2 regions of the Paenibacillus sp. FSL M8-0212 genome follow, and region 1 is predicted to be linked to the other one. Evidence: riboswitches for the same ligand, from Rfam matches in the RefSeq annotation. Region 1 holds a riboswitch; the other holds the start of a gene.
The links. A riboswitch is a leader RNA that binds a small molecule or an ion and turns the genes downstream of it on or off. The one in region 1 is predicted to bind glycine.

Region 1 (14,987 bases):
TACAATTCGGCCAGGAATTCGGCGCATATGAGGCTGGGATACGGCGAAATATCCGCATGTCGGGCCGCCGAGTGAAGCGGCGATACCGAGGGGCTGCGCATCGCCAACAACGATGTCGGCACCCAGCTTGCCTGGGGCTTCCAGCAGACCCAGCGATAGCGGGTTAGCACTTACAACGAGCAGGCCTTTGTGCGCATGCACGAGGTCAGCCGCTTGTTTTACATTTTCCACAGCACCAAAGAAGTTTGGACTCTGGATCATGACAGCAGCGGTATCGTCCGATATGGCGGCTTGCAGGGCATCCCAATCAGTGACGCCATCCTTATAACCAATCTCAACAATCTCGAGGCTCAATCCGTGCGCATACGCCTGCAATACCTGACGGGCTTCCGGATGAACGGTACGGGATACGATAAGCTGTTTGCGACGTGTTGCTGCTGCGGCCAGATTACCTGCTTCTGCAAAGGCAGTTGCGCCGTCATACATGCTGGCATTGGCTACAGCCATACCTGTTAATTCACAGATGTAGGATTGAAATTCGAAAATGGCCTGTAGTTCACCTTGGCTGATCTCAGGCTGATAAGGTGTGTAGGCAGTGTAGAACTCGGAACGGGAAATGACATGATTGATGACGGAAGGAACATGATGATCATATATGCCTGCGCCGAGGAAGCTGGCGTGTGTTTCGAAATTGGAGTTGGCACCAGCTTGTTTGGACATGTGACGTGTCAGCGCATATTCATCAAGTTTGGAGGATACGGGCAGCTCGCCCTGATAACGGATCTCTTTTGGAATGTCCTGAAACAGATCCTCCAGCGTATCCACACCGATGGTTGCGAGCATGGCGCTCTGATCTTGCTCAGTCATGGGAATGTAACGGTGCTTGCTCATGCTTGATCAGCTCCTTGAGTAGGTGTCTTCGACGTACGTGTCCGTTTATGAAAAGGGGTCTTCACGACCTCGGCTTTTAGTTTCTTGCCGCGGATCTCAATCTCCAGCGGGGTTCCCAGCGCAGCGTATTTGCTGTCGATGAGGGCAAGCCCCAGATTACGCTTCAATGTAGGTGATTGTGTGCCTGTAGTAACTTCACCAATCTGTACGCCTTCGGCGTAAATCGGATAGTGGGGCCGGGGAATACCACGCTCCAGCACTTCGATGCCGACCAGTTTGCGGGCAGGCCCGTCAGTTTTTTGCTGTAACAAGGCTTCGTATCCGATAAAAGGTCCGGCATTCAGCTTCACAAACATGCCTACGCCAGCTTCGAGCGGAGAGATGGTTGCCGACAATTCCTGTCCATACAGGGGGAGCTTCGCTTCAAATCGTAGTGTATCCCGGGCACCAAGTCCGGTTGGTACCAGTCCGTAACCTTCACCAGCTTGCATTAATCCATTCCACACCTCAGCAGCCTGGTCCGCAGGTACATATAGTTCAAAGCCATCTTCACCGGTATAACCGGTACGGGACAACAGCAATTTTACTCCACAGACTTCGGCATCCTGCACAAAACGAAACGGTTCAATCGTGGATACATCCGTATCTGTAACTTTCCCGATAATGTCTACAGCCAGTGGACCTTGCAAGGCGAGCAGCGCCGTCTGCTCCGAATCGTTAGTCATGCTTACGCCAGGGATCAAGTGCTCTTGTAGCCACGCCCAATCCTTGTCGATGTTGGAGGCATTAACAACGAGCATGTAATGCTGATCTTCCAGCTTATACACGAGCAGATCATCCACCACACCGCCATCTGGGTAACACATCAGGGTGTACTGGGCTTGACCCGGAACGAGCGTGGTCACATCATTGGTCATCATTTGTTGCAAAAAAACTTCAGCCTGCTCACCCTGTACTGTGAATTCGCCCATATGGGATACATCAAACAGTCCAGCACGCTCACGCACCGCTTCATGTTCTTTCTGGATTCCGCTAAATTGCACTGGAAGCTCCCAGCCTCCAAAATCAATGCACCGTACGCCTTCGTATTGCTGATACAGTGGGAAGAGTGGTGTTCTAAGCAAATCGGACATCAAATCACCTCGTCATGGGCCGTCAACCGGCCGGATATACAATCGTGGATCAATGAACCATGGTATTTTTACATTTTTCCGCTAGATATTTTCATCACATAAGTATGGTAAGGCAGCTATGGCAGCGCCGTTCTACATCCTGTTTTTCGTTTTTTGGGAAAAAGGAAAAGGACAGGCCAAAGAATCGGCATGCCAAGTAGCACGCTGTATTCTAAGGCTCTGTCCCTTGTACCTGAGAGTTACCCCGCTGCGTTGTGCAGCAGGTTTCCCCTTGGGTGATCATAACGCCCGCACAGGGCGAATAGATGCTCTCCAGAGTTGCGTCCCGTAAAAGTCCTTTTGCCTGAGAGATTCACCCCCGCTTATCGGTGGTTTACTCCTTCGGCGTTACCTCATGTACATCCCGAATCGGGTGTCACGGGTAATCTCTCCCTTTACATTCATCCGCGGGTATAACATAGTCCAATAAACACATTTACTCCTCTCATTAAAACGTGAATCCACTGCCGATGTCAAGAACGATGTCATAGATCATAACTAAAAACCGAATATTTAATTTATCTTAAATATTATTGTTCGTGTATTTAAAAAGACTGCGCTTACTATTGTAATGTTCACCAGTATATGAAGAAAGAGTGTAATCGGGTTACAGGATTTAGAGGTGTTCAGCAAATAAATTGTGAGGTATCTTGACATTTGATTCATAAATATCATACGCTATGTTCTGGGAAAAAGGTTAAGGTCAAAGAACGCATGTACTCATTAATGAAAAGCGAGGCGGATATCGATGAGCGAATTGAAAAGTGATTTCCTGTACAGTGAAGAGCACGAATGGGTGCAAACCGTAGGGGAGGATACTGTACGTATTGGCATTACCGAGTTCGCGCAGCATCAGCTGGGTGACATTGTGTTTGTGGAATTGCCTGACCTTGAAACCAATGTAAAAGCAGAGGACAGCATTGGAACGATCGAATCGGTCAAAACGGTTTCGGACTTGTTTTCTCCCGTCACTGGTTCAATTATTGCAGTGAATGATTCGTTGCAGGACTCCCCTGAACTTGTCAACAGCTCTCCATACGAGGAAGGCTGGATGATTGAAATCCGTGTTGAGGGAGATCTGACAGCAGCATTGTCTACATTGATGAATGCAGACGCGTATCGTAAACATACGGAAGAATAGTATCAACGAACTTGTACTTATTAACATACATTTTATCATAAATTGAAATGAACTTTATATTGTTTCGACCTGTGTGAGCCTGAGGCTTGCACAGGTTTTTTGTGCTTTCCGAGAATGGTTTCCAATGCGGATTGAAGCAGATTGTGGATGTGAATCGCCTGACTAGACCAAGCTATAGGTTAGAAATTGATTTTGGAAATGATAAAAGTCATAGGCAAAAAAAGCCTTGTGTACCAGTGGGTTCAGACATTATGCATCAATTAAAACGATTACATAACCTAATGTTGTCATCATTGTTCATGACGAAAGTACGCTTTCATTTGATTGAACAGGAGAGCATTCTCGCTTAGGATTACAGCAGGGGAGAAATGATACCCCTTTCATAAATCATAATCACTTGATCCAAGGAGGATAATACAATGAGTAATTTGGACCAATCGTCCAATTCCAAAGGTGGGCTACGGGTAGGTGTTCAGCGTTTTGGCCGATTCCTGAGTGGTATGGTCATGCCGAATATGGGAGCGTTTATTGCCTGGGGATTAATTACGGCTCTGTTCATTCCAACAGGCTGGTTCCCTAACGAGACGCTTGCGCAGCTAGTCGATCCGATGATCAAATATTTGCTGCCACTGTTAATTGGTTACACCGGTGGTACGATGGTGCATGGTCAGCGTGGTGGTGTCGTGGGTGCCATTATGACCATCGGGGTCATCGTGGGTAGTGATATCCCGATGTTCCTAGGTGCCATGATTGCCGGACCACTGGCAGCATGGATCATCAAAAAGTTTGATAAATCGATCGAAGGTAAAGTTAGAGCCGGATTTGAAATGCTGGTTAACAACTTTTCAGCCGGTATTATTGGCGGGATCTTGGGGATTTTTGCGCTACTGGGCATCGGGCCTGCTGTAGAAGCAATTAGCAAAGTATTATCTGCCGGGGTACAAGGCTTAATGAATCTTGGTTTGCTGCCGCTGGTCAACCTAATCATTGAACCAGGTAAAGTATTGTTCCTGAACAATGCAATCAACCACGGGATTCTGACACCAATTGCAACAGATCAAGCGAGAGAGTTAGGGCAATCCGTATTATACATGCTTGAATCGAACCCGGGTCCGGGACTTGGTATCTTGCTTGCTTACTGTTTCTTCGGACGCGGAATGGCCAAATCTTCTGCACCAGGTGCCGTTATCATTCATTTCTTCGGGGGAATTCATGAGATCTACTTCCCTTACATTTTGATGAGACCGATTCTGATTCTTGCCGCAATTGCGGGTGGCGTCGCAGGTACATTAACATTTATGCTCACCGGAGCAGGACTTGTTTCAGCACCATCACCGGGTAGTATTATCGCGTATTTCCTCTTAACACCGAAAGGTGGATATCTGCCAATGCTCGCAGGGGTGCTTGTAGCAGCCGTCGTTTCCTTCCTGGTAGCAGCAGTGTTGCTGAAAACGGGTAAACAAAAGGACGAAGATCTGGAGTCCGCATCCAGTCGGATGAAAGATATGAAGAGTCAAGGAACCGTTCCAAACGCTGGCATTACGGCTAACCATCGTGAAGCAGACAGAGCCGCAGATACGGCTTCTTCTACAGTCAAAACAGACGTGAAGAAAATTGTCTTCTCCTGTGATGCAGGCATGGGGTCGAGCGCCATGGGTGCTTCCATTCTACGCAAGAAGATGAAGGCAGAGGGGATTGACGTTACGGTGACCAATACGGCTATCAGTGATATCCCGCCGGATGCAGATGTGGTCATCACACAACAAATATTAACCGATCGTGCCCGCTCCGTTGCGCCGAACGCAGAACATATATCCATCGACAACTTCCTAAAAAGCCCGGAATACGATGCGCTCGTTGAACGTCTAAAGTAATTGCACGCATTCGTTTTCCCTGAGCCGGAGGCTGAGATATGAGTATTACCAAAAGACAACGTGAAATCGTGGAGTTCCTGCTGGAGCATCCACATGAAGTAACTGCTGGCGAAATCGCCGTTGAAGTAAAGGTCAGTACCCGAACGGTTCACCGGGAGCTGCAAATGATTGAACAATGGCTTGAACCTTTGGGCATGAGGCTGGAAAAAAAATCAGGAACCGGTATCCGAATTGATGCTGGTTCCGATGATCTGGCTATATTGCGCCAGCAACTAGAGGGTAAAGAATATGTAGAGTTTACGCCGGAAGAGCGTAAGCTCTTCATGCTTTGCATCCTGCTGGATGAACCGGAGCCTGTAAAGTTACTCGCCTTGGCTTCGGATCTGAAAGTGACCGTATCCACCGTAACCACTGATCTGGACGATCTGGAGTCACGAATTCGTCAGGCGGGACTGAAGCTGGTTCGCAGACGTGGATATGGCGTCAAGATTAACGGAAGTGAGACGATTCATCGCACAGCCATAGCTGCACTTGCTCTCGAATTTCTGGATGAGTCCGACCTATTCGGAAGACAGCCAGAACAGGGAGGCTCCATCGCAAACCAAAAACTGTTGGATATGATTGGGCACGGTGATGTGCTTACGGTCGAGAATGCGTTATGGCAACCAGATATCGAATGGCTGGAGAACATCCCGGAACGCCAATACATGAAGTTGCTGATTCAATTATCCGTAGCGGTTGTACGGATTCGTAAAGGCTTTGGCATTGGCCGTATACCTCCCCTGGTGAACAAGGGAGATGAAGTCGCAGAGCAGGATGAAATGAAGGTTCCACCTTATATGGCTTCCCGCTTGTGTGGTGTGTTATCCACCCAGCTGGGGCTGACATTCTCCCAAGATGAGCAAGCTTATTTTCATAGACTATTAATTGAGACAGAGCAGCGGATTCACTCTTCGCGGCTGTTGCCAATAGACGACTTGATTTTACTGGACAGGGTACATTCACTGATTGATCAGATGCAGGCGAGAACGCATTACGCCTTTCATGAGGATCGTTTGCTTCGTGAAGGTTTGCTTGGTCACATGCAACCTGTCATGGAGCGAATTGAAGGACAACAGATGATTCGTAATCCGCTTTTGCAGCAGATTCGCAAGGATTATGATTCACTTTTTGAAGATGTCAAAAAATCTGTGGGGCAAGCTTGGCCAGGCACAGACGTTCCGGATGAGGAGATTGGTTTCTTGGTTATGCACTTTGGAGCTTCCATCGAGAGGTTACGTGCATTGAAACGGGAGATCCGGGCGATCATCGTGTGTACAAGCGGAATTGGATCATCACGCATGCTGTCTAGCCGATTATCCAAGGAGATTCCCGAGATTCGGATCATGGATAGCGTGTCCTGGTACGAGGCTGCCCGGATACCTACAGATCAATATGATCTGGTCTTATCCACTGTCGATCTGCCGATGGATGAGCATCAGTATTACAAGGTGAGTCCACTGCTTACGGCGGAAGAGAGCGAACGTCTGCGTCATTTTATCCGAACAACAACATTACAACGACAGCATAATAAGCCCCGTGAAGCAGAGGTTCAGACGACAAGTCGTTACTCTGACCCGGATGGAATGGAAGCTATTTTAGTTGAAATCGTCCGAATTATTGGCAAGTTTCAGGTGTACCCGCTGGATAATCTGGACATTGGATTCTATAAAACGGTGTATGCGATGTGCAACGTACTCCATGGAACTGGTGTGTTGAAGGAACCGGGGGAGATCGCGAAACGGTTGGAGGCACGTGAGGCAGTGGGGAGTCAGAAGATTCCCGGCACAAGACTTGCGCTGTTTCATACACGCAGTGAGGGAATTTATAGGCCGTCCATTAGCTTGTTTCAACTCACTGAGCCACTTCTTCGTAAGCCGGATGATCCGGCAGGAGTTACCCATGTCCTCTTGATGCTCGGTCCCAGAGAATTATCCAAGGAAAGCCTGGAGGTTCTCAGTGAGATCAGCGCCCTGTTATTGCAGGAAGAAATGATTACATTGCTGGAAAAGGGAATCAGGGATGAACTCATTCATTACCTGTCCCAGGAACTTGTTGGATTTTATCGTAGTAAAACCGAAATTGGAGGTCAACCATTATGAGTATGTTAACAACAGATAAAGTCATCATGAATGCGACGGCTCAGGACAAATACGAAGCGATTCGCATGGCTGGACAGATTCTGAAGGATGCGGGACATATTACCGCTGATTACATTGAGAAGATGATCGAACGTGAAGAGATTGTCTCGACCTATGTAGGGAACGGCCTGGCTATTCCGCATGGTACGAAGGAATCCAAAGCTTTCATTTTATCCACAGGTATCTCTGTCATTCAGTATCCACAGGGTGTTGATTTTGGCGAAGAAAAGGCTTATATGGTCATTGGTATCGCGGCTCAAGGCGGGGAACATATGGAGATCTTGACTAGCATCGCGGTGATCTGTGCTGAGGATGAGAATATGGATGCCTTGCGTCTGGCGAAAACAGCCGAAGAAGTTATCGCTATTCTGGAAAGTGAAATGGAGCTATGAAGGCCCTACACTTTGGCGCAGGTAACATTGGTCGCGGGTTTATCGGGTTGATCCTCTCCCGTGCGGGTTATGAGGTGGTTTTCTCCGACGTCAATCAGACCTTGGTAACAGCTCTCCAGCAACGGGGGCAATATACGGTGGAACTGGCTAACGAGAGCAAGGATCAGGAGACCGTCACAGGTGTAAATGCAATCGATGGAACCCAACTGGAGACGGTTGCCCAAACCGTTGTGGAAGCTGATCTGATTACAACCGCAGTGGGCGTAGGTGTGCTAAAGCATATTGCACCAGGCATTGCGAAAGGACTTGAGAAAAGACTGAATTCCGGTCCTGCTCAAAACCCTCTTCACATTATTGCTTGTGAGAACGCCATTGGAGCCAGTACACAATTGAAAGAACATGTATATGCTTTGCTCAATGAAGAGGTACGTTCCCTCGCAGATCAGTACATTTATTTTCCCGACTCGGCCGTAGACCGGATTGTGCCTATTCAGCATCATGAAGACCCGTTGCATGTACAGGTGGAGCCTTTTTACGAGTGGGTGGTGGATCGTTCCCAGATGGCTCCTGCATTCAAACCGGTTGAGGGCATTCTATATGTCGATGATCTGGAGCCGTATATCGAACGGAAGTTGTTCACTGTTAATACAGGACACTGCGTTGCAGCTTATATAGGTAATGTTCACGGGTATGACACGATTCAGAAGGCTATTGCCGACGAGAAGGTGAAATCGATTGTATACGGTGCTTTGCAGGAAACCGGAAAAGTTCTGGTGAAACGGTTTGCATTCAACCCGGAAGAACATGAGCAGTATATTGTCAAAATATTGGGACGGTTTGTCAACCCGTATCTTACCGATGAGGTTACTCGAGTTGGTCGTTCCCCGCTGCGCAAGTTGTCTCCGAATGATCGTCTGGTTCGCCCGGCCCTTCAGGCATATGCGGATGGAACTGATACGACTTATCTGGCTATGGGTATGGCAGCAGCCTGCAAGTTCGATGTCTCCGATGATCCGGAAGCAGTTGAACTGCAGAACATGATCCGCCAGAAGGGGATTACAGCTGCACTGCATCATTATACGTCCATGGATGAGCATCATCCGGTGCTTGAACAGGCTGTTGCCCAGTATAACCAAATGTAAGAACAGTGGCAGCCAGCTAACAGTATAGATGAGGCATAATGAAGAAGAGCCATACAGTTGTTAACTGTGTGGCTCTTCTTTTTGTCTTTTATCGGCATAGTCGTCCAAACAACGTTGACATATGCACGATTTTCGGCGCTGTTCTGCCGGAATGCGGTCAAATACACCTTCGGGGAAAGTAGCCCGGTTACACCAGCATTCCGAATGAGGATGTCCTGCGGCATAGGAACAGCGATTAGCTTCCCCGCATAATGGGCAGACAAGAACATCGATATGGATGTGCTCTTGATCGTCTTGTTCTGCAGACATTCAGTTCTTCCCTCCCTGTGCAATAGCTACGAGCTGAAGTTAAACATACTGGTCCCCAGTATAACAGAAATGTGCCGGTGATTATGGATTTCGCTCTGTATATATGACTTCCAGTTCACCACATCTGTTTCTCCCATCGGCTATTCTTCAGGCGGTAATTCGATCTGTAGGCCTTCCACATGTTTGCGTCCCATCAACTTACGCTTCTTTCGATTTTCCTTTGTTTCTAGCACAATGTCCAAGTCATAATCGTCACCCGGATAAAGCTCATCGGCTGATATATACAGGGTCAGGCGTTTCTTATGGATTTTGACTTTGCGTCCTCGCAGCATGACCCCGATATTTCCACGGCTATCCTCCACATCACAGACGATGCCCGACTGATTAAGATAGGCCGCATACACCCGATCCCCTTTGCGAAAAGTTTTGGCAGGAGCAGGAGAATCCGACTCTCTAGTTGTTGTCTTTTTGTGGGGACCGATTGAATCCTTTGACTGTTTCGACTGGTTCCGCTTGGATAACTCTGCTGGGCCGTCTGCTTCTGCAACGGAACGATCAGGCGTCAGGGCCGGATTTTCCAAAGGAGGTGATGTGAACACGAATGTACGATCTCTTGAAATACTTTGATCGGACAGGGACTTGGATCGCTCGATAATTCGCTGTGGCATGCCCAGCTTTAATGCGATGGAATAAGCATAGCTCTCACCAGCTTCTCCGATACGCAATCGATACAGCGGCTGGAGAGAAACGGTGTCAAATTCCATACGGGCATTTTCGAATCCTGGCGTGGCAGCTGCAAAATGTTTGATTTCACCAAAATGTGTTGTTGCCACAACGGTTGCTCCGCGGCTGTGAAGTTCCTCCAGCATGGCGATGGATAGTCCAACACCTTCACCGGGATCTGTGCCGGAAGCCATCTCATCAATGAGCACCAGAGTTGACGCATTGGCCTGTTCCAGTATGCCAATCATATTGCGAATGTGTGCAGAGAATGTACTGAGTGCTTGTTCCAAACTCTGCCCGTCACCAATATCAACTGCTACCTCGTTATAAACAGCCATCTCGCCACCTTCCTCCACCGGAATAAGCAAACCCGATTGCATCATCAGGGTTAACAAACCAAGTGTTTTGAGTGCGACCGTTTTACCCCCTGTATTCGGGCCCGTTATAATGAGCGACGAGTACGTTTTGCCGATTGCAAAATCAAGGGGAACCATGGAAGAACCCATGAACGGATGACGTGCACGTTGAAGGCTAATGTGGCCCTGAGTATTGACTCGAACGGTACGTCCGTCCATGGTGGCCGCATATTTGGCTTTGGCAAACAGGAAGTCCAATACACCTACCGTTTCGGTGTTCAGTGCGATTTCACGGTTATACGATTCGGCCAAAGAGGTTAAATCACCGAGAATTCTCATCTCCTCTCGGGACTCCTCCGCTTGTAGAGCGGCCAATTCCATCTGTAAACTTACTAATTCAACAGGTTCGATATATACGGTTTGCCCGCTCCCGGATTCATCCAGTACACTGCCTTTCACCTGTTTACGGAACTCTTTCTTAATGGGCAGAACCGTTCTTCCTCCCCGTTGGCTGATGACATGTTCCTGCATAATGGAGCGATGTTTACTCACCAGAGAATCAAGTTTTCGTTTCATGCGTTCCGCATTGACCGTTATTTTTTTACGAATACGAATGAGTTCCTTGCTCGACTGATCCTGAATGCGTCCACTATGGATGCAGCGCTCAATCTCACTCAGCAAAGGTTCGATCAGAATCATGGATGCTGCATAACGACTGACGGTGGGAGCGGCCCCAGATTTGCCCTCCATGTACTTCATGAGTTGTGCACAGCTCCGCAGGAACTGAGCGAGATGACTGAAGTCGCGTTCACTGAATAGATAACCGGTGCCAAGCAGATCCATAATGGTTTCCATTCCATCGAGTGAAGGGAGGGGAATACTGGCCCCGAAGCGAATCAACGCAGCCGCTTCTGCAGTTTCTTCCAGGCGAATCTGAATAAGGTGAGCATCTACCATCGGTTTTAGTTCTCTCGCATAACGTTTGCCCAGGTAAGACAGGGCGCAGTTTGCAACGTTTTTTTGAATTTGTGGATAACCCAGACTGTTTAATGTGTTTTCATTCATGCGTAATCTCTCCTTGAATTTGAATTGGGATTTCAGTTGATGCGCTGAAACATATTCCTGGAAAACGCAAAAAGGGCGGAGAATGAACAAACGTCATTCTCCGCCCTAAACATATGGGAAAGCAAAGTCCATTACAGGTCTATATTAAAAAATCCGCGCTGAACTCAGCGCGGAAATAGACCCGGACAATGACAATCCCGGAGGCGATTTATGATATCCGCTGTTCTTAACTAAGTACAGGGATCTGGCGCATCATGAAATACACGTATGCCATATGGGCACAAGCGCAATGAAAGGCCAAACTCCTGAATATGAAACTTGGTTAGTTAAGAACATTCACCGACATTAAAAATCTCTCCTTTGATTGAGGAATATGCAACCAATATAAACTGGAAATTGGTTTGAAGTCAACCTTTAGAATAAATGAGTGGACTTGAATAAGAATGGGTTTTAAAATAACAATAGTAAAATAATCCAATGAAAGCGATTTAATTTAATAAACATACGTATAAAGGAGGATGCTCTTCTTGCCGAAGTATTTACTGCGTTTGCTCTGCTTTACCCTGATCCTCGGAGCCCTTCCGGTCATTGTTATTGGTTCGGTCTCGTATACAATTGCATCACGTGACATTGAACAGAAAGTACGTGAAAGCAATCTTCAGATATTGCATCAGACCCAAATGCGGGTAGAACAAGTTCTGCGCAGCCTGCAATTATCATCCATCCAGTATGTCAACTCGCCTCTGGTACTCCAAGCGATGAAGAAACCGTTGGACAGCAGCGAATTCCAGGAAATTCGTGATCTGACCTCCGGTTTTAACAACTTGCAAGCGGTTACGAACATTGACCAAGCCTATCTGGTTAATCTGGATGAAGATTGGGTTGTTTCGATGCGTTCTTTTGGCAAATTGGATGATTTCAGCATTCGAGACCGAATTGGCTCCTACCTAAGTTATACCAACAGCCTGTTCTGGGTCACTCAGAATGCCAGTTCAGCCAAAGAAAGTGTACCTGTGTCAGCAGGTATGGGTGAACTAACACCCGAACAGGCACCTACCCTTATATCATCGGATAATGTGGTCAGTATGGTATTCAAAATCCCGATGATACCAACCAATGTGAAACCAAAGGGATTTCTTGTAATTGATATCGCCGATACGGAACTGAGTACCTACTTGAGCCGAAATACGAATTCTGGAGATATGTACGTTCTGGATCGGGAGCAGAAGTATTTTCTGAACGATATGCAGCAAGGCGGGAAATATGACGCGCTGAATAAGGAAATTCAGGAAATGGTACAAACGACGGCCCAGTCAGAGGGTTTCTTCAGTGCGGAGGTGGAAGGTAATCAAGTGGCGGTTAGTTATAGGCAATCTCCGCTCAATGGCTGGTTATACGTGTCCGTTGTATCTCTTGGACAGATTACGGCCCAGTCACAGAAAATTGCATTGGTTACCGGTATCGCTACACTGGTCATGTTATGTGTAACGGGATTGTTCGCCATATACGGCAGTCGGCGGATGTACTCACCGATCTCCAGACTGCTGCAATTTACGAAGGGTTTGGATTCCCCAGTTGCTCCGTCAGGACGCCGTCAGGATGAATTTATCTATATTGAGGAGCAATTGTCAACCTTGTTCAGTTCGGAGAAAACGATGCGTGAGCAGATGAAGGGGCAGCATGTGCACCTCCAGGAGTTTTTTATGACCAAACTGCTAACAGGTAAAATCTCGGAAGAAGATTTCAGATATCAGGGAGAATTGTACGATTTCCCGACAGGGTGGGCGAGTCTTGGCGTACTCATGCTCCAAATCGATACCTTGGAAGGGACCCGATATGAGGAACAGGATCGCGATCTGCTGCTGTTTGCTGTCAACAATATGGTAGGTGAGCTCCTTCCTTCAGCAGTTCGGTTCACTCCGGTCATGCTGGATGATGCTCAGGTCACCGTTCTTGCCTCCGAACTGACGGATGAGGTGAAGCTGAAGGAATGGATGCATACCCAGGCAGACTGGATTCGGGAACGTGTCGTGACTTATCTGAATCTGCCCGTAAGTATCGGCATCAGCCGTTCCTATGCTTGTATCGGAGATACGCCAAGAGCGGTTCAAGAGAGCCGAGAGGCTCTGCAGGGCCGGGTAAGTCTGGGCAGCCGTATTATTTTGCATTACGAGGATATACAGCCACGTGGTCAGATGGAGGCCGCGTTGTATACCCAGTTACGTATGATCGAGGATCAGCTCGCTTCTGCGCTCAAGCAAGGAGATGAAGAGAAAACGGACGCCTACTTTAAGCAATATTTGGGACTGCTTGCAGACAAAAAACTTCATTTCAGTGAATACCCCGTCATTATGGTTCAGTTATTGTCTCGTGTATATCAGCTTGTGCAGGAGCAGGGCGGGGATGTAGCCGAAGTACTGGGTGAAAAAGCATCCATGTCACATTTGCTGAAGTTGTCCACATTGGACGAAATGACCAATTGGTTCCGCAAGCGGCTGTTCCTGCCAGTCATCCGTTTCTGGCGAGAACAGGAAGAATCCCAATACATGAATATTGCGAGACGTATGATTCGTTTGATCGAGGAACGGTATGATCGTGAATTATCGCTGGAAGCCTGTGCTGCTGAGCTTAATTTTCACCCTGTCTACCTAAGTCGGGTATTCAAGAAGGAAGCCGGAGTCAATTTTACGGAATATCTCGCAGAGTACCGTATGGAAAAAGCAAAGACCTGGCTGCAAACAACAAATCTGAAAATATCGGAGATTGCCGAGAAATTAAACTATACCAATCCAACCGCATTTATCCGTACGTTTCGCAAAATCACAGGAACAACCCCCGGCAAGTACCGGGAGCAGCAGCGATAAAACAAACCTGCTCTGCCTGCCATGGCAGGCAGGCTTTTTCATGTCCAGTTGTAGGGAGAAGACCTCTTTTCTCCATGAAGTTAAGACAGGAATATGGAGGTTGAAAGCAGTTCATTATGCAATTAGATTCTGTGAGGGAGATGAGCTAAACCCTTGCTACATAAGGAAAAACAAAAGGCTAAAACGAGACGATAGCCAGTCATTCGTTTATCCTCCACAATGAAGACATGAATTCAGGAAGTGATATTATGTAATCGTTTCCAATGTGGGGAGGAAGACAATATGAAAGCCGAAACGGCGGCTCGAACACGGCCCGCTACCCGCAGTGACAAAAACCTGCTGTGGAGGGACATTATCAAAAACCGGTGGCTGTATATCATGTTAATACCGGGTGTGCTTTACTTTGTTATTTTCAAATACATACCCATGTATGGCATCACGATGGCTTTTCAGGATTACACGCCTTACAAGGGCATCTTGGGAAGTGACTGGGTAGGCTTCAAACATTTCCAGCGTTTCTTCGGAGAACCGCAGTTCTGGACATTATTTCGGAATACGTTTTTACTTGCCATTTATAACATTGTGTTCTTTTTCCCACTGCCGATTGTACTGGCACTCATGATGAATGAAGTTCGCCGTGAACGCTTCAAACGATTTGTACAAACGCTCGTCTATGTTCCACACTTTGTTTCCTGGGTTGTTGTTGTCGGTGTATTCTACATGCTGTTCACAACCGAGGGCGGTGCCATTAATGAACTGCTCTATAACCTGACTGGACAAAAAGTGGCGTTCCTGCTTGAACCGGGATGGTTCCGTACGATGATTGTTGGACAATCCATCTGGAAAGAAGTTGGTTGGGGCACAATTATCTTCCTTGC
Region 2 (14,987 bases), 2.2 Mb from region 1:
GGTTCTGACCTGGGTCCCAAAATGACCCCGATTGGATCACTTGCCACATTGCTGTGGCTGCACGTGTTATCCCGTAAAGGTGTGAAGATCACATGGGGGTATTATTTCAAAGCAGGCATCATCCTGACGATTCCAACATTGTTAATTACCCTAGCCGGGTTGGCATTGTGGTTATGGATCCTAGGTTAGTAAAATTAGATTTTACATTAAGTATCAATAAGGTAATTCTGTTGTAATGTAAAAGCTGCTCTCACAGCTGGTGCTACGCACTGGCAGCGAGGCAGTTTTTTGTTCCTCTTTCATTTCTTCTATAGAAGAAATGAAGTTTCTATTTCAATTAAGCGCCTAAGCATTGAAAGAAGGCCAGCCCATTGTAGGGCTGGCCTTCTTTGCCTACTCCCCAGGCAGGAGATTGAAATGCCTGAGATCCAACAAGCGCTGACACAGCGCAGGGAGCGGAACGATTGTGGAAAAGCGAAGCGTTCGCCTTTATCCCCGGATGTATTCTATATAAAAAGTAAATCATATAAATCCGGGGATAACAGCGATTGAAGCAACGTCCACTCCCGAAGCGGCCACCTCAGCGCCAAATAAATCCCAAATGTTTCAATATACAGCCGATATTTTTAACATTGCGTTTACAAAACATTGATTTTAAGATGACATACCGAAACTACAATGAGTAAAGAGTTGATGGTGAACAAACAAATTCACAAAACGCCATCACTACATTGGGGGAGGAAAACAAAACATGTTTAAAAAGTTGCCGTTTATTTTGATGACCTTAACGTTCGTACTGGTACTCGCAGCATGCGGATCGAAAAATGACGCTGGTACAGAGGGTGCCGCAAGCAATGGATCAGGAGAAGCTGCTACTGAGCTTAGCGGTAACATTCTGGCAGTCGGATCGACAGCATTGCTACCTCTGGTAGAACAAGCTGGACAGAAATTTATGGCAGTTGATGAATATAAGAACGTAACGGTTCAAGTTCAAGGTGGCGGTAGTGGTACTGGTTTGACACAAGTATCTGACGGACAAGCTACAATCGGTAACTCTGATGTATTTGCAGAAGAGAAACTGGAGGACGAAGCCAAAGTAAAAGAACTGGTTGACCATCAAGTAGCAGTAGTAGCTATGGCGCCAGTTAGCAACAAAGATGCAGGTGTAGAAGATTTGACGAAGCAACAACTGGTCGACATCTTCTCCGGTAAAGTAACAAACTGGAAAGACGTTGGCGGCGCGGATAAAGCAATTGTTATTGTAAACCGTCCGAGCAGTTCCGGTACTCGTGCAACTTTCGAGAAGTATGCATTGGGTGCAAAAATGGGTGATATCCAAGGTTCGATTCAAGAAGATTCTTCTGGTAACGTAAAAAAATTGGTATCTGAAACGCCAGGTGCTATTGGTTACCTTGCCTTGTCTTATTTGGATGACAGCTTGCAAGTGTTGAAATACGAAGGTGTAGAAGCAACAGTTGAGAACGTAGAAGCAGGAACTTATCCAGTATGGGCTTACGAGCACATGTACACGAAAGGTACGCCAGATGCAGCAACACAAGCATTCCTGGACTACATCTTGAGTGACGAAATTCAACAAAATGACGTGACAGAACTTGGATACATTCCAATGTCAGGTATGAAAGTAAAACGCGATGCAGCAGGTAATGTGGTTCAATAATCTTTGAACTTGCGCATACAGCGAAAGAGGCGGACTTAGGTCCCGCCTCTTTACGCGGTTTGCTCTAAAATAATCCCATATTTTGCATTAATTCTACTATAGAAGGATGGTTGTTATGGAACAGACCGAAGGGGGAACGGTAATGAATAACAAGTTGAAACCGCGCCGGCCCTTAAAAGAGAAACATTATTGGGAAGAGTGGACGGGACGGATCTATACGTCGATTTGTGTCGTTTTCCTGATCGTTGTCATGTTTTCCATTGTTTATTTTGTAGCGTCCAAGGGACTATCAACATTTTTCCAAAATGGAATAAGCATAAGTGAATTCCTTGGTGGGAAAACGTGGAATCCAACGGGGGAACCTGCTTTCTATGGGGCATTGCCGTTCATTACAGGTTCTTTCATTACAACCTTGCTTGCAGCGCTTATTGCAAGTCCGCTTGGTCTGTGTGCAGCGCTCTTCATGACAGAGATTGTACCGGGTAAGGGGAAAAAGATCTTGCAGCCTGCGATTGAGCTCTTGTCCGGAATTCCGTCTGTTGTATACGGATTTATCGGTCTGAGTGTCATCGTACCTTTGCTTCGCAGTATCTTTGGTGGAACAGGCGTCGGGATTGCAGCCGGATGTCTTGTTCTCGCGGTAATGATTCTTCCTACGGTGACAAGTATTATGGCAGATGCATTGTCCGCATTGCCAAAAGGATTACGTGAATCCTCCTATGCACTCGGTGCCACTCGCTGGCAAACCATCTACCGTGTCATTATTCCAACGACTTTGCCAGCTTTGTTGACAGGTGTCGTTTTGGGTATGGCCCGTGCTTTTGGTGAGGCACTTGCTGTGCAGATGGTTATTGGTAATGCACCGCATGTTCCAACATCCTTGCTTGAATCAGCTTCAACATTAACAAGTGTTATTACACTCAGCATGGGTAACACCACGATGGGTTCTGTTCATAACAATGCACTGTGGAGTATGGCGCTTGTCCTGCTGGTGATGACATTTGTCTTCGTCATTCTGGTTCGCCTGCTTGAAAGGAGAAACCGGGTATGAAAATGAAGGCAAAGACGGTAGATAAAATTGCAACATCCGTTATCGTTGTACTGGCCCTGTTCATTGTTATTCTATTGCTCGGTCTGCTTGGTTTTATCATGTATAGAGGTATTGGACATATCAGTTGGAACTTCCTGACAAGCGCACCACAGTTGCTTAAGGGTGGCGGCGGGATTGGTCCACAGCTCTTCAACTCCGTATTCTTGCTTGTCCTGACCTTGATTGTTACCATTCCACTCGGATGGGGTGGCGGGATTTACATGGCGGAATACGCCAAACCAGGCAAGATTACCAGCTTCATTCGTCTGGTCGTTGAAGTATTGTCATCATTCCCATCCATCGTTATCGGTTTGTTTGGTCTCTTGCTGCTAGTAAATCAATTTGGTCTTGGTTTCTCCCTGATCTCGGGTGCCTTGGCTCTGGCGATCTTTAACTTGCCACTGATGGTACGGACAACGGAGCAGGCCTTCCGGGCCGTTCCGAAGGAACAGAAGGAAGCAGGTCTGGCGCTTGGACTGTCCAAGTGGAAGATTATCACTTCCATTCTGCTGCCTGTGGCATTGCCGAGCTTGATTACGGGTACGATCCTGGCATCGGGCCGGATCTTCGGTGAAGCAGCCGCGCTGATGTTCACCGCAGGTATGAGTAGTCCACCATTGGACTTTACAGATTGGAATCCGACGAGTCCAAGGTCACCACTTAATCCTTTCCGTCCGGCAGAGACACTTGCTGTCCATATCTGGAAAGTGAATAGTGAAGGTATTGGACCAGATTCCAAAGAAGTGGCAGCAGGGGCATCCGCCGTGCTTGTCATTCTCGTGCTGGCGTTCAATCTAAGTGCACGCTGGATCGGTCGGGTTGTATTCCGCCGCATGACAGCTTCGAAATAAGGAGGAACCAACATGGCCATACCTTTTGGTACGGAACAGTTAAGCATATATTATGGACATTTCCAGGCGGTCAAGCAGATTAGCCTGACGTTTCCTGAAGCAAGCGTAACGGCTCTTATTGGGCCGTCTGGTTGCGGTAAATCTACGTTCCTCCGGTCGCTGAACCGGATGAACGACGAGATTGCCGGTTCCCGTACAGAGGGACATATCTGGATGGACGGTAACGATCTGAATGAGCCTGGAACCGATGTAATCAAGCTTCGCCAGAAGATTGGCATGGTGTGGCAGAAGCCGAACCCTTTTCATAAGTCCATCTACAACAATATCGCGTTTGGCCCCCGCTACCGCGGTACGAAGAGTAAGAAGGCACTGGATGAAATTGTGGAAAAAAGTTTGCGTCGTGCTGCGCTCTGGGACGAAGTAAAAGACAGACTGCATGAGTCAGCTCTGTCTCTCTCTGGCGGACAACAGCAGCGCCTATGTATCGCTCGCGCTTTGTCTGTTGAACCACAGATTCTGCTGCTCGATGAGCCGGCATCTGCACTTGACCCGGTATCTACGGGTAAAGTTGAAGAGTTGATTACCGAGCTCAAGAAGGAGCTGCGGATTGTTATTGTTACCCATAACATGCAGCAGGCGGCACGCATCTCAGATTATACAGCTTATTTCTATCTGGGAAGCATGATTGAGCACGGGGATACAGAGCATATTTTCACGAACCCGGACAATCGTCTGACGCAAGAATACATTATGGGACGTTTCGGTTAATTGGATCATGGAGTGTAACATAGATTAATAGACAGAGAGATAAAGAAATAATAGAGACAAAAGAAAGCACAATGCCTGGACGGTTGTTCGGGGGTTGTGCTTTTTTAATTTATAATTTTAGTGGGATTTTCTGTATGCGGGATAAACATTATGCTACGATATTTAGTGTGAAGAGAACGTTTACATGACTTCGAAGGAGATGCTGATAATCACTACGGATCAGATGTCTTACGACCATATGGCAGCTCAGATTATACAGAACTACGCTATTGAGAAACCTGTCGTTTCATATATTCGTCATAATGAGAATCTGACGTATCATGTCGTTGATGAAGCAAGCGGGCAGAAGTATCTGTTACGTATCCATCAAGCCGCATATGCAAGTATGACCGGCATTCAGCATACGCTTCCTGCGTTGGAGGCAGAGATGAACCTGCTTCATGAGTTAAATGCAACGACGGCATTGCGCGTGCAGCATCCGGTACGGAATGTATCGGGAGACTGGGTCACGGTATGGAAAAGTGAAGCGGGTAAAGAAATCTGCTGTACAGTACTGGAGTGGATTGAGGGAAGGGACATCCAGCAGGGAGAACGCCTGACAACGGAGCAGATCTATGATCTTGGGGCACAACTGCAGATGCTTCATCAATATGGGCGTGAGCAGAATCAGACAGATCGAACAAAGGTGCGCCCGGCATATGGCAATAGCCATGAGAACTTGTTCATGCTAGGGCAGCTAGAGGAAGGCGTCCGACTGGGGATTTTTACAACGGAAGACTTTGATCTGCTTCGTGAGACGTTTGAGAACATTAATGAGCAGTTAGAAACATACCCGCAGCACGCAGGGACATGGGGGATCATTCATGGGGATATTACTCGCAACAATCTGCTGATAACGGATCAGGGGATATCCATGATTGATTTTTGTCTACACGGTTATGGTTATTATCTTTTTGATGCCGGAGGGGCAGCACTTATGTTTAATCGGGAGGAACGTGACATATTCTTATCCGGTTATACCAAACCGATCGCGCCACTGACGGATCGTGATATCCGATTAATGGAAGGGTTCATGTTGATCTTTACACTGGGTTATTATGCCTTTCAGATGGCGAATGAGTCGAGGCACGAATGGATGAAAGATCGCATGCCGAAGCTATGCAGCAAGTATTGCAGACCTTATGTACAGAACAAGAGTATCTTCTACGAATTGTGAGGTGTTTCCTTTTCTATGAGCTATAACTTAGGATTAAGATTGTGAATATTACCTGGGCGTCCTGAACAATCGGGGTGCTCTTTTTGCATGCATTAGATAACGATCGTAATGGACATTTATGAAGAAAGTATAAACTCTGAGGAGAGTCAACTTTTCTTAGCTACAATATAGTCATGGGAGGATGAAGCAGCGATGAGAGACAGCGAGAATATATTGCTGGTGGAGGATGATCCGGAGATTGCCCGTATTTTGAGAGATCATCTACGTCATGAGGGTTATGGGGTAACTTGGGCATCAAGCGGTTTGGAGAGCTGGGAAGACTTTAGGGAGGGAACCTATCAATTAGTCTTGTTGGATCTGATGCTGCCGGAAATGGATGGGTTCACGGTATGCAAAAACATTAGACTGATCAGCGATGTTCCGCTGCTCATGATGAGTGCTCGAATCGAGGAAGAGAGCAAAGTCAGGGGGCTTGGGCTGGGAGCTGACGATTATATTACGAAGCCCTTCAGTCTAACGGAACTTACAGCTCGCATTAAATCTCATCTGAATAGGTACCGCAGATATCAGGGCGTAGAGCCGGATTCGACAGATAGACAGTATAACGATGGGTTATCGATTGATTATTTGAATCAGCGCGCACAGGTTCATGGAGAACATGTGGCATTAACCAACAAGGAGTGGGCTTTGCTCACACTGCTTGCTTCTCATCCGGGCCGGGTGTTTACCAAGGCGGAATTGTATGAACATGTCTGGAGTCAGCCAGAGGCGGGGAACTCGAGTACAGTCACAGTTCATGTGAAGAGCCTTCGGGCCAAGCTTGGTGACGAGCCCCATCATCCACGCTGGATTCAGACGGTGTGGGGCAGTGGTTACCGGTTCGTGGGGGAGCCTGAGGAATGAAGTTGAAGTACTGGTTAATGCTTGCCTTCCTCATTGTAATGCTGCTGCCTGTCGCTGCTGGGTGGGCGCTGTACTCCCTGTATAACTATTACAATGATCAGCGTGCCGTAACAGAATATGTAGAGTTGTCCAGACAATTGGCTCCTATTGAACTGGCTTTATCTGACCCGGGACTGTACCAGCTGCACTCGCCTGATGTTTTCGCTGCACTCTCCGAATTGGAGAATGGTCGGGTGAACTTTGATCTGTATTTACCAACAGGGATTCGGGTGTACACATCAGGGGGGAGTACATGGTCTGCTGGAGCTTACACCGTTGGGGGGGCGGAGCTGTATCGTAATTTGTACAACTTACAGATTCGTCATCGTACATTCTCGTTGAAGAAACCCGTGTGGGAAAAAGGTGAGTTGGTCGGCATTTACGAAATCGTCATGCTGCGTGGAGATTGGCTAGAAGGCATTTCCTTGCGGACTACCTGGGTCATGGGTCTCGCTGCTACTTTCTTTATCCTGTTATACGGAACAGTGCTGTGGTTGCTATCTCGAAAGCTCTTTCGGCCGATGAAATATCTTATAGAACGAATGGATGCTTTTGCACGGGGAGAGGCTGCTACGGATGAGGTACCTGTTCGTCATGATGAAATGGGCATCTTGCTCCAACAGTTTGATGCAATGCAAAACAAGATCAGACATACTCAGGCCGATGTGGAGAGGGAGCAAAAAGAAAAAGAGCTCATGATCGCCTCGTTATCCCATGATCTGAAAACACCGTTGATGTCCATTAGTGCCTATACGGAAGTACTTAACGGTGATCGTCAACTGAAACGCCTTGAAAGGCAGGAATATCAGGATGTGCTGCTCGGAAATGTGGAGCGGATGAAACAGATGATTAGTGAACTTGAGATGTATACGGCGCTGGGTTCCAGTGAATCGGAGATGGCCATGGTTAAGGTGGAAGGTGAAGAGTTTTTTGATATGCTGCTTGGGAGCTATGAGGGACTTGCCGAGCGTGGTCAGATTGACGTGAAGATGGATGTCCGCACAGATCAACTGTACCGAGTTCATCCCGAACAACTGATGCGCCTGACAGATAATCTGATAAATAATGCACTACGCCACACAAGGACGAACGGTGTAATGGGACTAGGGGTTATTGCTTCAGATTGGGAGCTTCCTGAATGGATTATTCCTTCGCTTAGAGCTGAATTGGATAACTACAGGGCTGGAGCAACATTGATCATAGTACAAAACGAAGGTCCTGCTATTCCTGAGGAACAGCTCATTCGTATCTTCGAACCCTATGTTCAACACCAGAATCAGGAGGAGAAGACGTATGCAGGTGGTTCGGGATTGGGATTGAGTATAGCCAAACGGGTTGCAATAAAGCACGGAGGGGATATGCGCATGTGGTCATACGAAGGATATGGAACGCTGGCAGCATGCCGATTGCCTGAACATGGAGAATGTAAACGCAGAGAGGGTGGATAAGATGATGAAAAAAGGATGGATGATGCTGGGTACTGCTGTGTTGGCAGGCGCCCTGCTTGGAGGTTGCGCGGAGAAGGATATGCTGGCTATGTCAGGAGATGAGATGATTGAGAAGGTTGTCTCAGCAGAAACAGAACCCGCCTCGTATTATGCGGAAGGTGTGATGAAGATATGGGCGGATGACAAGCTGACTAACACGATGCAAATTAAGGAATGGGTAGATGGTGAAACCGGACGAAAGCGCACGGAAACATCAGAGAATGGCAATGTCAGTTACGCAGTTAATGATGGAAAGAAGATCATCATATATGAAAAAGAAACAGGGGCAGCATATTCCATGGATGCATCATCCGTGTCACAACAACCTAATCAAACCCAGAAGCAAATATTGCTCGATCAACTAGAGCGGTTACGTACTACGCATGATGTGAATATGATGGGACAGGAGAAACTTCATGGACAGGACGTCATTCATATTGAATTGACACCAAAAGAAGAAGGCGCATTCTCCATATCTTCAGAGTATTGGGTAGATCCCAAAACGTGGATGATTGTCAAAGTAAACAGCGCGTATGGGGATGGAAAATCAGAAATGGTCTATGATCCGATTCAGTATGACCCTGAATTCACAAAGGATACTTTCGTAATTGACATCCCTAAGGAGGTCGATGTGAAGGACTTGAACGATATGATGCAGAATTCCGAAGTGACTCTAGAGGAAGCGGAAAAAGCGTTGGAACAGCCGTTCCTACAGGACATGAGTGGAGAATTCGAACTATCACGGATCGAAATGTCTACATTGCGCGGTGAGCTGAGCAGAGATGAAGTAACCTTGTATTATGTAAGTAACGACAAGGTAGAAGTCAGCCTGACGGTATTCAAGATGCCGGAAGAAAATGTGGACGATACACTAATGCCGGATGAAGCCAAGATTAAGGTTCGTAACACCGAGGGTTCATATATGAAGAGCATTCGGAACATATCATGGAGTGAGAATGGCTTGCGGTACTCCATCATGGGTGAGAACGAAGGATGGACGAAAGAGAAGCTTCAAGCTTGGATAAATGAATTGAAGCTGCCTAATCATTCCTAATGAGTTGATAAAGATGGTAATTATACGTCACTTTTATTGACATATAATGTGTAGCATATTAATCTGTAAGTATATGTACCAGATATGATCCAATAGAACAGAAGACACACGTTCGATGTGAGTTGAACGAGGAAGTGAATATAAGCGGATGATAACGAGCGGGAGAGTCCTGGGTTAGCCGAGCACAATGGCTAGTGCTCAGGCACCGAAGGAGCAAGCTGCTACGCACCCGGCGCAGTGGTTAATCTCTCAGGTAAATGTACCATCGTTGGACGCAACTCTGGAGAGTGCGCGAACTGCGCCACCCAAGGGGTATATGATCAGTCAGACCGGTGAACTTGTCTGTAATCGCAGGCAATGCACCTTGTCGTGAGACACTGCTGATCGTGAAACTCTCAGGTATCGAGGACAGAGAGAGGGCCTGAGGCCTTCTTCTGTCCTTTTTTGATGTCATCATACCCCCTAAATAAGGGGACATTGTGGATGGAACTCCTGGATCGAAATGACGAATACATTTTACAAATATGAATCATGATTAATAATGGAGGGTTAAAAGGTGCGATTTAAAGATGTTTTCTCAATTATTGGTCCGTCCATGACGGGGCCTTCAAGTTCACATACAGCTGGTGCGGCAAGGTTAGGAAGAATCGCTCGTCAGTGGCTGGGATGTAAGCCAGATCGTGCCCGGCTGACGTTATACGGTTCATTCGCTGACACGTATCAGGGGCACGGAACAGATCTGGCACTGATCGGCGGTCTTTTGGACTATGTCACAGACGATCCACGTATCCCGGATGCAGAGCAATACGCAGAGGAAGCAGGCATGGAGGTTGAGTTTTATACAAGTGGCCTGCCTGCTCCTCATCCGAATACGGTCAAAATTGAGTTGTGGCATGGAGAACGTGCCTGCTCCTTAATCGGTGCATCCATTGGTGGTGGCAGTGTATCGGTGCATGCGATGAATGATTTTCGTGTTCAGATTAGTGGTGAGTTTCCAACACTCGTTCTGCGACATGCAGACAAGGCAGGGGTGCTTGCATCGGTAACGTCCACGATCAGTTCATCCGGGGTTAACATCGGCTATATGCAGGTGGACCGGAAAGCCCGTGATGGCGAAGCACTTACCGCGATGGAAATGGATGGTGTACCTAATCCTGATATGCTCAAGCGTCTAAAGGAGCTGGACCATGTGTTAGACATTCGTGTTATCGATTTGAAGAGAGGAGTTGATTCGGATGCGGTTTAAACATTTGCACGAACTGAATACGATCTGTACAGCGGAATCCAAAACCATTGCTCAGCTGATGATCGAGGAGCAGGTTCAGGAGACCAATACACCGGAAGCGGATGTTGTGAAGCAGATGTCTGAATATTATCAGGTGATGAAGGAAGCGGTACGCAAAGGGTTAACGGAAGATACAACATCACGCAGTGGATTAACAGGTGGAGACGGTAAAAAAATGGCCGAGTACATTCGCAAGGGTGAGACTTGCTCAGGAGATGCTTCCGCACTTGCCATGGCGTATGCCCTGTGTGTATCTGAAGTGAATGCCTCCATGGGGCGGATTGTGGCAACACCAACAGCAGGTTCCTGCGGCATCATCCCGGGTGTGTTTATCAGTTCACAAGAGCGGTTTGGCTGGACGGACGAACATTTGGTGAACGGGTTGTTCTGTGCGGGAGCGATTGGTTATGTTATTGCCAACAATTCATTTATCTCCGGTGCCGAAGGTGGCTGTCAGGCGGAAGTGGGTTCAGCTATCGGCATGGCTGCGGGTGCCATGGTTGAACTGCGTGGAGGTACACCGGAACAGGTCGTTCATGCCGTTGGTTTGGCGTTAAAAAATACACTGGGCCTGATCTGCGATCCGGTTGCAGGCCTCGTTGAAATTCCTTGCATCGTCCGTAATGGACTGGGTGCGGTTACGGCGCTGGCTGCGGCTGACATGGCCCTGGCCGGAGTGCGTAGCGCCATTCCGTCAGACGAAGTCATCGACGTCATGCTGGAAGTAGGCAGCGCGATGCCGAGCCGCCATCGGGAGACAGCCCAGGGCGGACTGGCCCAGACACCAACCGGCCGCAAAATGATGCAGAAGTTGGCTAAACCAAAGGCAAAGCGTGCCGAGCCTGAGTCGGAGTCAAAGCCAGCGGATTCTGACACAACTACAAGTGGGGCGGACAATGCTCAAGTGGACAAGGATACTCAGGTTTAAGCTGAACCGGGACCATCGATATATAAATCAGTGACATTATGATGTATAACGGCTATACAAAAACAAGCGTCCGCGAACCTAAATCCGGGTTCTGCAGGACGCTTGTTTTATGCTGCCAGATGAAGCGAAGATAGGCTATTTATATGTGACTTCAGATGTATGTGTATTATGACTCTAGTCCTGGCTCACAGCCGTACTCAGTACGGCATATCCATACGCGGGCAGTTCAATGGCGAGTACGCCATCTTCCTTGGCGGTACGATGGTTTCCGCCGAATAACTCGGTCCATTCCTCGTCACCAGCCTCCAGCTCGACAATAGCCGTCTCTTCTGATCGATTGAACAGAACCAGAATGCGTTCCTCCTCATTTTGCCGCTCAAATACCAGTTGGCTGCCATCGGGACGAGCCTGCAGGAAACGAACGGTGCCTTCTGCACGCAGGGCAGGGTGAGCATGACGCAGGGAGATCAATTTCTGATAAAAGTCGAGCAGCTCCCGGTCCTGCTTCGCTTCGTCCCATTCCATGCATTTACGGCAGCCTGGATCATGTTCGCCGTCCATGCCAATCTCGTCTCCGTAATAGATGCACGGAGCGCCCATATAACTGAACTGGAATAACGCAGCCAGCTTCATCTTGCGCTGGTCGCCTTCACACAGCGTGAGCAGCCGCGGGGTATCGTGGCTGTCGAGCAAGTTGAACGCTACCTCGCTGGCTTGAAGCGGATAACGGGACAACTGTCGTCCGATGGAGTTCGCGAACTGTTCGGCGTGCATTGTATTTTTCACAAAGAAAGCATTCACGGCATCGGTAAACGGATAGTTCATGGACGCATCGAACTGGTCACCTTGCAGCCAGGAGGAAGACTCGTTCCATACTTCGCCCAAAATGTAGGCATCCGGGTTAGCGGCTTTGACTACACGGCGGAAATCGCGCCAGAATGCATCGTCCACTTCGTCTGCCACATCCAGCCGCCATCCGTCCGCGCCCACTTCCTTGATCCAGTACTCAGCAACCTCCAGCAGATAGGCCTTAACTTCGGCATTCTCCGTATTCAGCTTTGGCATGTGCGCTTCGAATCCGAAGGTCTCATACGTAGGAATACCGTCCTTCACGTCCAGCGGGTATTCGTGTACATGGAACCAGTCCTTGTATTTGGATTGTTCTCCGTTCTTCTGCACATCCACAAACGGCGCAAATGTCTTCCCGGAATGGTTGAACACAGCATCCAGCAGTACACGAATTCCACGTGCATGGCACAGCTCGACCAGTCGTTTCACGGTATCTGCGTCACCAAAGTGCCGGTCTACCCGCAGGTAGTCTTCTGTATCGTATTTGTGATTGGTGGTGGCTTCGAAGATGGGTGTGAAGTAGATCGCATTAATGCCAAGATCGCTGATGTAATCCAGATGGTCGATCACGCCCTGAAGGTCACCGCCGAAGAAATTGAAAGGTGTTGGCTCGCCGCCCCACGGCTCTACCTTTTCCGGACTGATATCCGGGTTGCCGTTGGCGAATCGTTCAGGAAAAATCTGATAGAACACCGCATCCTTAACCCATGCAGGGGGTGTGAATACAGCTCTGGCATGAATATAAGGGAACTGGAACATACGACCCGGATCGTCCGGTTCTTCTTCCTGGAAGTCCGTCTCGGTCATCCAGATCTGTTCTTCGCCGCTTTTGAGCAGAAAAGAGTATTTGAGTCGGTGGTAGGGAGGTTTCACTTCGCCTTCGAAGTAATCGAACATGGAGTCAGAGGTGAACTTCGTTAAGGGAACCAGCGCTTTGGTTGCATCCCACGCATATTTATCCCCGGTCAGGGCATGTACCTCGGTCAGATCATTCTTTTTGGCACGCAAACGCAGATGGATTGTATCTTGGTCATAGGCATAGGCCCAGTTTCGTTTCGGTTGATGATAGATGGCTTCCAGCAGCATAATGAATTTCCTCCCGTCAGGTGTAGAACTAGTATGTACTTGGTAGACTTGATGGATATGACGTTACCCGAGTTAATGGATAAGCTATAATTAGAATGCGTGATAACGCGAGACTTCAACAAGACATGAATCCATATGGTATAGACAGCTTTTATCATGATGATGCTCAGATATATCATTAACCCAATGAGGGCAGAAAGGAAACGATTATTCGGATGAAAACCAAACTGTTATATATTGAAGATGATACGGAAATTGCGACTTGGGTCAGAGCCGATCTGGAGGAGCGCGGTTATGAGGTGGTATGGCTCGGCAGTGGTGAAGGTGCAGCGGAGGCTGCTGTCGGTTGCTCACTCATTATTCTGGATGTCATGCTGCCCGGGCTGGATGGATTTACGGTAGGCCAGCGACTGAAAAAAGAACATCCTGCCGTGCCCATTGTCATGCTCTCGGCCAGAACGTCTATTGACGACAAGTTACACGGTCTTGATTTTGCCGATGACTATGTGACCAAACCATTTCACCCCGATGAACTGGCTGCCCGGATTGAAGTACAGCTGCGTAAGGCAGGAACAGCGGTATCCACGGATGCTGCCCTGAAGCTGGATCATCTCTCCATCTATGAGAAGGACAACCGGATCGTTAATGAGGAGACGGGGGATGAGATTATTTTATCGGGAAAACAGTTCCACATCTTCGCCTACCTGCTACGACATATGGGCATGATTCGAACCAAAGAGCAGATCTATGAAGCCGTTTGGAACGAGCCCTATCTGGATGGGGACAAAACTTTAATGGTACATATTCGGCATCTACGCGAAAAGCTGGAGCTTGATCCGGCCAATCCTGCAATTATTCAGACGGTCCGTGGTGTGGGATATCGTGTGAAGAAGCCATGATCCGGTGGTTCAGGGAACGGAAGATCATGAAGGGAGAACGAAGCATGATTCAAAAGCAATCCGGGCGGCGCAAGCTTCGCTTTGGGCGGTCCTTGATGTCCAGATACATCCTCCTGATCTTGGCGGCTGTATTATTTGTGCCCGTTGTGCTTCCGATCATATCCGTTATATATATTGTCGTAGTGAATAACACGGACACGAATACGAACCGAGCGGCACCTTATGGTGATGTTACTCGGATAAGTAACCTCTGGTCACGTGAAGCGAAGAACCTGGATGGTGCTTCGGATGAAGAGATTAAGGCCCGGTTGGAGCAATTACATGGCTCGTATCCCAAATCTTCGATGTATCGTGTGAATGTGAAAGGGGAGACCCTACTTATTCTCGGTGGTGAAGATGTAACGCTTCTAAAATCCACGTCGCCGGATGGCAGGACAGACACGACATTGAGATGGTCATTGGATTCCGGGCAAACGACAGAGACTCATATTCCAGCCTTATGGAATGTAAATAATACAGTGCAATTCATGAAAGAAGCTTCCTTTCGCGATCCACTCACCGTAGTTGCATATATTGGCGGAGATGAGCAGGACAAAGGACAGGGATTCATGATCATTGAAGTGCCGCGGTCACTTCTGCAAATGAATCAGAGTAACTGGCCGATGGAACTCTTGTATCTTGGTATCGTAATGACCCTCATCTTTCTGATCTTCATCATTATGTCGATTCTCTTCTTCGCACGCATTCGCAAACGACTTATTCGTTTGCAGACGGCCATGATGACCACAGGCAAGGAAGGCCTCCCGCTTCCGGTAGATATCCGCCGGTCAGACGAGATTGGTCAACTGGAAGAA

Region 2: it holds a riboswitch for glycine, as region 1 does, so the genes downstream of both, sdaAB (L-serine ammonia-lyase, iron-sulfur-dependent subunit beta) here and gcvT (glycine cleavage system aminomethyltransferase GcvT) in region 1, are expected to answer to the same signal.

The regions. Positions count from the first base shown of each region.
Region 1 is NZ_JBBORP010000001.1:4,147,567-4,162,553, forward strand. Features, by position in the region: gene gcvPA (aminomethyl-transferring glycine dehydrogenase subunit GcvPA) at 1-891, opposite strand, end outside; gene gcvT (glycine cleavage system aminomethyltransferase GcvT) at 888-2,024, opposite strand; glycine riboswitch at 2,242-2,342, opposite strand; glycine riboswitch at 2,346-2,468, opposite strand; gene gcvH (glycine cleavage system protein GcvH) at 2,812-3,204, shown strand; gene MKX68_RS18340 (PTS mannitol transporter subunit IICB) at 3,624-5,078, shown strand; gene MKX68_RS18345 (BglG family transcription antiterminator) at 5,117-7,219, shown strand; gene MKX68_RS18350 (PTS sugar transporter subunit IIA) at 7,216-7,650, shown strand; gene MKX68_RS18355 (mannitol-1-phosphate 5-dehydrogenase) at 7,647-8,792, shown strand; gene MKX68_RS18360 (cysteine-rich CWC family protein) at 8,853-9,101, opposite strand; gene MKX68_RS18365 (endonuclease MutS2) at 9,242-11,245, opposite strand; gene MKX68_RS18370 (AraC family transcriptional regulator) at 11,773-14,109, shown strand; gene MKX68_RS18375 (ABC transporter permease) at 14,392-14,987, shown strand, end outside.
Region 2 is NZ_JBBORP010000001.1:1,947,244-1,962,230, reverse strand. Features, by position in the region: gene MKX68_RS08620 (arsenic transporter) at 1-189, shown strand, start outside; gene MKX68_RS08615 (phosphate ABC transporter substrate-binding protein PstS family protein) at 752-1,678, shown strand; gene pstC (phosphate ABC transporter permease subunit PstC) at 1,794-2,729, shown strand; gene pstA (phosphate ABC transporter permease PstA) at 2,732-3,619, shown strand; gene pstB (phosphate ABC transporter ATP-binding protein PstB) at 3,632-4,387, shown strand; gene MKX68_RS08595 (phosphotransferase enzyme family protein) at 4,611-5,603, shown strand; gene MKX68_RS08590 (response regulator transcription factor) at 5,796-6,506, shown strand; gene MKX68_RS08585 (sensor histidine kinase) at 6,503-7,993, shown strand; gene MKX68_RS08580 (LolA family protein) at 7,929-9,086, shown strand; glycine riboswitch at 9,236-9,360, shown strand; glycine riboswitch at 9,365-9,500, shown strand; gene sdaAB (L-serine ammonia-lyase, iron-sulfur-dependent subunit beta) at 9,643-10,332, shown strand; gene sdaAA (L-serine ammonia-lyase, iron-sulfur-dependent, subunit alpha) at 10,322-11,299, shown strand; gene MKX68_RS08565 (alpha-glycosidase) at 11,474-13,234, opposite strand; gene MKX68_RS08560 (response regulator transcription factor) at 13,450-14,133, shown strand; gene MKX68_RS08555 (HAMP domain-containing sensor histidine kinase) at 14,178-14,987, shown strand, end outside.